One region of the Megasphaera sp. genome, then DNA from elsewhere that is predicted to be linked to it. Evidence: a T-box and tRNA genes for the amino acid it is inferred to sense, from the RefSeq annotation. Region 1 holds a T-box; the other holds one or more tRNA genes.

The links. The T-box of region 1 lies ahead of thrS (threonine--tRNA ligase). A T-box ahead of a tRNA ligase gene usually reads a tRNA of that ligase, here a tRNA-Thr.
Region 2: it has a tRNA-Thr gene. The T-box ahead of thrS (threonine--tRNA ligase) is inferred to sense a tRNA for this amino acid. The anticodon was not compared.

The regions. Positions count from the first base shown of each region.
Region 1 covers NZ_CP181255.1:2,024,474-2,028,889, reverse strand. Annotated here, with positions in the region: gene thrS (threonine--tRNA ligase) at 1-1,519, opposite strand, end outside; T-box leader at 1,556-1,770, opposite strand; gene ACFWUB_RS09730 (electron transfer flavoprotein subunit alpha/FixB family protein) at 2,068-3,084, opposite strand; gene ACFWUB_RS09725 (electron transfer flavoprotein subunit beta/FixA family protein) at 3,105-3,917, opposite strand; gene ACFWUB_RS09720 (acyl-CoA dehydrogenase) at 3,991-4,416, opposite strand, start outside.
Region 2 covers NZ_CP181255.1:1,550,511-1,554,926, reverse strand. Annotated here, with positions in the region: gene ACFWUB_RS07435 (mechanosensitive ion channel family protein) at 1-319, opposite strand, end outside; gene tuf (elongation factor Tu) at 924-2,111, opposite strand; tRNA gene ACFWUB_RS07425 (tRNA-Met) at 2,259-2,335, opposite strand; tRNA gene ACFWUB_RS07420 (tRNA-Thr) at 2,341-2,416, opposite strand; tRNA gene ACFWUB_RS07415 (tRNA-Met) at 2,475-2,550, opposite strand; tRNA gene ACFWUB_RS07410 (tRNA-Tyr) at 2,556-2,641, opposite strand; tRNA gene ACFWUB_RS07405 (tRNA-Thr) at 2,648-2,723, opposite strand; gene dnaB (replicative DNA helicase) at 2,923-4,251, opposite strand; gene lonC (Lon family ATP-dependent protease) at 4,253-4,416, opposite strand, start outside.

The sequences.
Region 1 (4,416 bases):
TGACCGGGCGATGTTTCTGGCCATCTTCGCCGATATAGGTCATGTCGAAGCGTTCCGGCATGAGCATGTCGAGCTGGATAGTACCGCACTGCCAGGTACGGCCGATGGAGTCTTTCAGGTGGAAGTCCAGTTTCGGGCCGTAGAATGCGCCGTCGCCTTCGTTGATGACGTACGGGATGTGGCGTTCTTCGATGACATCATGCAAGGTCTTGGTAGCCAGTTCCCAGATTTCGTCGGAGCCCATGGAGTCTTCCGGACGAGTGGACAATTCGACGTGATATTCCAGGCCGAACTGTTTGTAAGCCTTGTCGAAGAGGTCCATGACGCCGGAGATTTCTTCTTTCATCTGGCTCGGCAGCATGAAGATGTGAGCATCGTCCTGAGTGAAGCAGCGGACGCGGAACAGGCCGTGGAGGGCCCCATGGAGTTCATGGCGATGGACCAGGCCGAGTTCAGCCATGCGCATCGGGAAGTCGCGGTAGCTGTGGACGTTACTCTTATAGACCAGGATGCCGCCCGGGCAGTTCATCGGTTTGATGGCGTAAGGCTGTTCATCGATGGTCGTGAAATACATGTTGTCGCGGTAGTGATCCCAGTGGCCGGACTGTTCCCAGAGGTGACGGTTGAGGATCATCGGGGTCATGATTTCGTCGTAATCGGCTTCATCATGGAGTTCATGCCAGAATTTAAGCAAGTTGTTGCGCAGGATCATTCCCTTGGGATGGAAGAACGGGAAGCCCGGGCCTTCTTCGTGGAAGCTGAACAGGTCGAGCTGTTTGCCCAGTTTACGATGGTCGCGCTTTTCAGCTTCTTCCATCATCTTCAGGTATTCATCGAGTTCCGATTTCTTTTCAAAAGCGGTCCCGTAAATACGCTGGAGCATCTTGTTGTGTTCATCGCCGCGCCAGTAAGCACCGGCAACGGTGCGCAGCTTGAAGGCCTTGACGGCACCGGTCGAAGCGCAGTGCGGGCCGGCACAGAGGTCGACGAAGTCGCCCTGGCGGTAGATGGAGATGACGGCATCTTCCGGAAGGTCTTCGATGAGTTCTACTTTATAATCCTGGCCAGCGTCTTTGAAGAGTTTCAAAGCGTCGGCACGGGACAAGACTTCTTTGGTAATGGGAAGGTTTTCTTTGACGATCTTAGCCATTTCAGCTTCAATGGCAGCAAAGTCTTCCTGTGTGAAACGGTGTTCTGTGTCGAGGTCGTAGTAGAAGCCGTTTTCAATGGACGGGCCAATGGCGAACTTGACGCCCGGGAAGAGGTGCTGGATAGCCTGTGCCATGACATGAGATGCTGTATGGCGGAGCGTATCTTTCCCTTCCTGGTCGGCGAAGGTGAGGAATTCAACGGTCGAGCCGTCGACAATGGTTTCGCGGAGGTCCGTGACTTCACCGTTTACCTTTGCGACTAATACTTTCTTTGCAAGACTGTTGCTGAGCTGTTTGACAGCTTCGGCAAGAGAGATGCCATCGGGAAACTGTTTTTTGCTTCCGTCTTTTAATACTAATTCTGCCATTACAAACATCCTCCTTAATAAAAAAAGCTCTCGTCCTCAAGGGACGAGAGCATAACTCACGTGGTTCCACCCTAGTTCACCGGAAAACCCGATGTACTCAAGCGCGATAACGGGGCGGCCGGGACCCCCTACTTACTTCGGGAATCCTGCTCCAAGGCGGTAACTTGCCAGACTTTATAAAGCACTCTCACCATCGTGCCTCTCTCTGTAATAAAGGAGCTATCAAGTGTTGTCCTTTTCAAAGCATCTTACATATCTCTATGTATGCATAAATTATACGGCAGGAAATGGGGGTTGTCAAGAGAGAAAAGAGGCTGTCTTAAAGCGACAGCCTCTTTTTGAGTTTGTAGGGGTCGCCCGTGGGCGACCCGCCAAGTATTTGTATGATGTTTCTAGCAACTTGAATAGGAAACCACACATATGCTGAAACGGGTTCGCCACGTGCGAACCCCTACGAACTAGTGGTCAGACACTAACGGCCAGCTGCCAGTAGCAAAAAAGGTCTATCGCATAGCGATAGACCTTTTGATTATGCACGGTTAGATAACTTATGCAATGCCTTTCTGTTTCTTGATAGCTTCCGTGAGGAGCGGGAGAACTTTGAAGACATCGCCTACGATACCATAGTCGCAGACTTTGAAAATCGGAGCATCTTCGTCTTTGTTGATGGCGATGATGCAGTCAGAACCAGTCATGCCTGCCAAGTGCTGGATAGCACCGGAAATAGCGCATGCAATGTAGATCTTCGGACCAACTGTTTTACCAGTCTGGCCAACCTGATGGAGAGCATCGATCCAGCCAGCGTCAACAGCTGCACGGGATGCACCAACAGCGCCGCCGAGGACGTCTGCGCATTCTTTGAGGATACCGGTCTTGAACGGTTCTTCACCGTTCATGCCACGGCCGCCAGCAACGATAACGTCAGCGTCTTCGATTTTAACGCCTTCGCCGCCCAATTTGATGAGTTCGACGAATTTGGTCATGAAGTCAGCATCGGAGAGGTTAGCTTTCTTTTCGATAACTTCGCCAGTTGCAGAAGGATCTGCTTCCGGTTTTTTGAAGACGTGCGGGCGGACAGTACCCATCTGCGGACGGTTGTCCGGGCAGATGATTTCAGCCATGATGTTGCCGCCGAGAGCCGGACGGGTCCATACGATGGTCTTCTTGTCGTCGTCAACGCCGAGCTGTGTGCAGTCAGCGGTGAGGCCAGTCTTCAAGGAGTTAGCGACACGCGGGCCGAGGTCACGGCCGATGTTGGTAGCGCCAACGAGGAATACGTTCGGTTTTTCTTCATGGAAGAAATCGCAAATAACTTTTGCATAAGCCGTCGTATTGTAATGTTCGAGCTGAGGATCATCATATACGAATACCTTATGAGCACCGTGAGCGATGAGTTCCTGAGCCAACGGTTTTACGTCTTTACCAATGAGGATTGCACCGACTTCGTCGCCGATGGTGTCAGCCAAGATGCGAGCCTGGCCCAACAATTCGAAAGATACATCACGTAATTTGCCTTCAAACTGTTCAGCAATTACATAAATGCCTTTATATTCTGCTAAATCCATTTTCACTGTTCCTCCTTAGATTAAATGATTTTCTGGGCAACCAGTTTTTCCATAATCTGGTCGACGATTGCCTGTTCGTTGTCATCTTCAACTTTGAGAACGAGACCACCGGATCTCTGAGGCGGTGTGAAAATCTTGCGGACTTTAGTCGGAGAGCCAGACAAACCGATCTGAGCGTCATCAGCTGCAACAGCAGCAGCGTCCAAATTCGGGATTTCGCGGCGTTTTGCTTTCATGGTGCCACGAATGGTCGGGAAACGCGGTTCGTTCAAGTCTTTAACAGCGGTAATCAATACCGGGAAGTTAGCTTCCGTTACGATGTAGCCTTCTTCGTTTTCCTGCTGAACAGTAACTTTGTTGCCTTCGACTTTGATGTCGCGGGCATACGTAATCTGAGGAATACCGAGTTCGCAAGCGATCTGCGGGCCAACCTGAGCGGTATCGCCGTCGATAGCCTGTTTGCCGCAAAGGATGATATCGAACTGTTCGATACCTTTGTCAGCAGCTATTTTTTTGATAGCCTGTGCCAAAGCATAGCCCGTAGCTAACGTGTCGGAACCACCGAGTTTGCGGTCGGACAGAAGATATGCATCGTCAGCGCCCATTGCGAGGCCTTCACGAAGAACGTCTTTTGCCTGATCAGGACCCATCGAGAGTAACGTAATCTTTACGTCTTTGTCAGCATCTTTCATCTGAAGAGCTGCTTCCAGAGCATTCTGGTCGAAGGGGTTAAAAATGTTAGGAACACCAGCACGAATGACGGTATGTTTTACGGGGTCAATCTTAACTTCTGCTGTGTCCGGAACTTGTTTGACACATACCAATATTTCCATTTACGTTTGCCTCCTAAAATCTTTTTTTATGTAACAGGCTTGGCTGATGCCAAGCCTGCATCATAAACTTCACTTATCTTAACAGAGCACCGCCTGTAACCATGAGCTGAACTTCGTTCGTGCCTTCGTAAATCTGAGTGATCTTAGCATCGCGCATGTGACGAGCAACCGGATATTCTTCGCTGTAGCCATAGCCGCCGAAGATCTGGACTGCTTCTGTCGTTACGCGCATAGCAACATCGGAAGCAACGCGTTTTGCGATAGCAGCATCAACGGTGAAGGGTTTACCTTCCTGTTTCTTGCAAGCAGCTTTGTAAACGAGGTTACGGGCAGCTTCGATCTGCATCTTCATGTCAGCCAGTTTGAAGGAAATGGACTGGAATTTGCAGAGCGGTTTGCCGAACTGTACACGCTGTTTGGAGTATTCAACAGCATCTGCCAGTGCAGCTTCTGCAATGCCGAGAGCCTGAGCAGCAACGCCGATACGGCCGCCGTCCAA
Region 2 (4,416 bases), 470 kb from region 1:
TACCGGCCTTATTCAGGGCCGACAACAGGACCAAGGCCATGATGGCATAATAAATCAGCTGGCTGACAAAGGTGATGACCGTATGGTCGTAATTGGCATGGGTCATCATGCGGACAGCCAGGTTCTTGAAAGCCCGGGCCACATAGCGGCCGACGATGAAGATGACGATGGCATAGATGACATCGGGACCGTGGTTGAGCAGAAAATCCTTTAAATGGTCCAGCGTCGTGACGCTCTGCGTGACCTGGTTCTGGACATCGGCCTGGACGACGTTAGCCGCCTGCTGCGCTGTATCGGCCGTATTTTCAGCAATGTTCATATTTCGCACCCTCCTCTTGTGTGTAGTTCTATTATACCCGGGATTTTGGGTAGTGGCTAGTGGCTAGGGGTTAGGGGTTAGGGGCTAGGGGTTCGTAGGGGCCGACGGTCCGGCTCTCCTGCTAGGAGAGCTGTCAGCGCAGCTGACTGAGAGGTTAACCTCTCCGGCCCTTCGGGCCACCTCTCCTATGAGGAGAGGCTTCCGACGGGTGCCTTACGCTACAGTTACCGTCATTCCCTCATTATATTAGAAGCGGGCTCGCCACGTGCGAGCCCCTACAATTGCGCAGACAGGCGATAACTAATTCACGGCCTGTAGCCTTGCGCATAAATGTATGCAAAAAAAGGGCTTGTTGCACATGCAACAAGCCCTTTTAAGTTGCTAGTGGTTAGCAGTTAGTGATTAGAAAATTTAAATTCCATTTCTACAGACTACAAACTCCATACTGCAAACTATAAAGAGAAAGGGGCCTCGCATGATGGCAGAAACCTTCGTGCGACAGCCCCTCTTTTAAGTATCAAGTTTGTAGTTTTTAGTTTGCAGTTATTGGCTAAAAATTTAACCTCTTTCTACAAACTCGGCACTACAAACTTTAAACTATCTTTTAGCCTTCGATTTCGGATACGACACCAGCACCTACGGTACGGCCGCCTTCACGGATAGCGAAGCGCAGGCCTGCTTCGATAGCAATCGGTGTGATGAGTTCGACTTCCATCTTGACGTTATCGCCAGGCATGCACATTTCTGTGCCTTCCGGCAGGGTGATGACACCCGTTACGTCAGTCGTGCGGAAGTAGAACTGCGGACGATAGCCGTTGAAGAACGGCGTATGACGGCCGCCTTCATCTTTGGTCAGGACATAGACCTGAGCCTTGAATTTCGTGTGCGGATGAATCGTGCCCGGTTTAGCCAGGACCTGGCCGCGTTCGACGTCTTTGCGGTCGATGCCACGGAGCAGTGCGCCGATGTTGTCGCCTGCTTCTGCGAGGTCCAGGATCTTACGGAACATTTCAACGCCCGTAACGACGGTATCTTTCGGTTTATCAGCGAGGCCGACGATTTCGACAGCGTCACCGACTTTGATCGTACCACGTTCGACACGGCCCGTAGCAACCGTACCACGGCCGGTGATGGTGAATACGTCTTCGACAGGCATCAGGAACGGCTGGTCCGTCGGACGTTTCGGCGTCGGGATGTAGCTGTCGACAGCATCCATCAAGTCGAGGATGGATTTTTCAGCTTCCGGATCGCCTTCGAGGGCTTTCAATGCAGAACCTACGATGATAGGTACTTCATCGCCAGGATAATCATATTCAGTCAGGAGGTCGCGGACTTCCATTTCAACGAGTTCAATCAGTTCCGGATCGTCGACCTGGTCAGCTTTGTTGAGGTATACGACGATAGCCGGTACACCGACCTGGCGGGCCAGGAGGATGTGTTCACGAGTCTGCGGCATCGGGCCGTCAGCTGCGGATACAACGAGGATAGCACCATCCATCTGAGCTGCACCAGTGATCATGTTCTTGACATAGTCAGCATGCCCCGGGCAGTCAACATGTGCATAGTGGCGTTTTTCCGTTTCATATTCGACGTGCGCCGTGTTGATCGTAATACCACGTTCACGTTCTTCCGGAGCCTTGTCAATATCGGAGTAATCTTCGAACTTGGCAAAGCCCTTCTTTGCTAATACTTTCGTAATAGCAGCCGTTAATGTCGTTTTGCCATGGTCGACGTGACCAATCGTACCGATATTAACATGCGGTTTTGTTCTTTCATAATGTTCTTTTGCCATTGTAATCATTTCCTCCTTTAGGAAAAAAACAGCTACCCACTTGTATTCTATCACACATCCATACTCTTTGCTTAAAAAAATAGGAAAATTTAAACAAAAAATATTTTTGCATATAGAAATAACCTCGTATGCACGAGGTTATTAGTGTGGTGGCGGCTCGGAGATTCGAACTCTGGACACTGCGGGTATGAACCGCATGCTCTAGCCAACTGAGCTAAGCCGCCATGTGTGGAGCTATTGACCGGGATTGAACCGGTGACCTTATCCTTACCAAGGATACGCTCTACCGACTGAGCTACAACAGCTTATGAACTGGTCAAAGCCAATTATGAAGTTGTTTTTTTACCTGACAGTAAAAAAATTTGGTAGCGGGGGCAGGACTTGAACCTACGACCTTCGGGTTATGAGCCCGACGAGCTACCAACTGCTCCACCCCGCGATGATTGGTGGTGGGGGAAGGATTCGAACCTTCGAAGGCAAACGCCGGCAGATTTACAGTCTGCTCCCTTTAGCCACTCGGGAACCCCACCATTTACTGGAGCCAACGATAGGACTTGAACCTACAACCTACTGATTACAAGTCAGTTGCTCTACCAATTGAGCTACGTTGGCTTACTGTTCCGTGGAACGTAGTCTATTATATCAAAGGACTGACGTTCTGTCAAGAACTTTTTTATCAGCTTTTCTTATTTCTTCTGACGAGGCAGAACCCCGTTTCAAAAGGCTCTGTCAGAACCGCTGACTTGATTAGTATACTATACCCCACGGAATAATGCAAGTGCTTTTTACACTTTTTTTAAATTAATTTTATCTACCCTTCATGCTGCGTGTCCAGGTTGAGGAACAGCGTGAACTCGTTCTTGAAGTAGAGCTTGACCGACCCGACAGGGCCGTTGCGGTGTTTGGCCAGGATGACTTCTGTAATGTGCTGGTTCTCCGTTTCCTTATCGTAGTAATCTTCGCGGTACAAGAAGGAAACGATATCCGCATCCTGTTCCAGGGCCCCCGATTCGCGGAGGTCACTGAGCATAGGCCGTTTATCCTGCCGGCTTTCGACACTGCGGCTGAGCTGGGACAAGGCGATGAGCGGTACTTTCAGTTCCCGCGCCAGGGCCTTGAGGGACCGGGAAATCTCGGAGATTTCCTGCTGGCGGCTTTCGGCATTGCGCCCCTGCATGAGCTGCAGGTAGTCGACGATAATCAGGTCCAGGCCGTGTTCCGACTTGAGGCGCCGCGCTTTCGATCGCATTTCGGCGACAGAGATGCCCGGCGTATCGTCGATGTAAATGGGCGACTCATAAAGCTTGTCGCAGGCATCGGTCAGGCGCGTCCACTCTTCATCGCTGTTGAGCTGGCCTGTGCGCAGTTTCTGCGAGTCGATATGGGCGATTTGGCAGAGCAGTCGCTGGACTAGCTGTTCCTGGGACATTTCCAGGGAAAAGAAGGCTACCGTCTTATGCTGACGGACGCCGACGTTCTGGGCGATGTTCAGGGTAAAGGCCGTCTTGCCCATACTCGGACGGGCAGCGACCAGGATCAGGTCCGACGGCTGCAGGCCTGACGTCATGCGGTCCAGGTCGCGGAATCCCGTCGGCAGGCCGGTGAGGCCCGCTTTATTTTCATAGAGCTTGGTGATCTTGTCCAGGGTCACTTCGACGACGGCGCCGACGGAAGCGAAATCGCCGCGGTTCTTTGTATCCGACAGCTGGAGAATGCGCCGTTCGGCATCGTCCAGGAGGGCTTCCGTTTCCTTTTGGCCGTCATAGGCTTCCGTCGTCAGTTCGGTACACGTCGAAATGAGGTTGCGCGCCAGGGCCTTCTCGGCGACGATATTGGCGTAATATTCGATATTGGCCGCTGACCCGACCAGGTTCGGCAGGTTCAGGACGTATTCGAGACCGCCTACATCGTCGAGCTTCTTCATGCGTTTCAACTCGTCCGGCAGGGTGATGACGTCGATTTCTTTATTTTCCCGATGGAGGTGTTCCATGGCCTCGAAGATGATGCGATGGACGTCGCGGTAAAAATCCTGGGACTGGAGCTTTTCCATAGCGACGATGACGGCATCATGGGATAAGAGCATCGCCCCCAGGACGGCTTGTTCCGCCTCTACGTTCTGCGGTGGAATCCGCTGTTCCATATTAGGTTCTCTCCTGTTCGACCAACATCAGTTTCAGTACGTCGTCGATGGTGACGGCATAGTGGATATTCAGGCCTAAATGGCGTTCCGGGATATCATGAGCATTTTCTTTCGGGATGATGATTCCTTTCATGCCAGCCTGACGGGCGCCATAAGCCTTTTCAA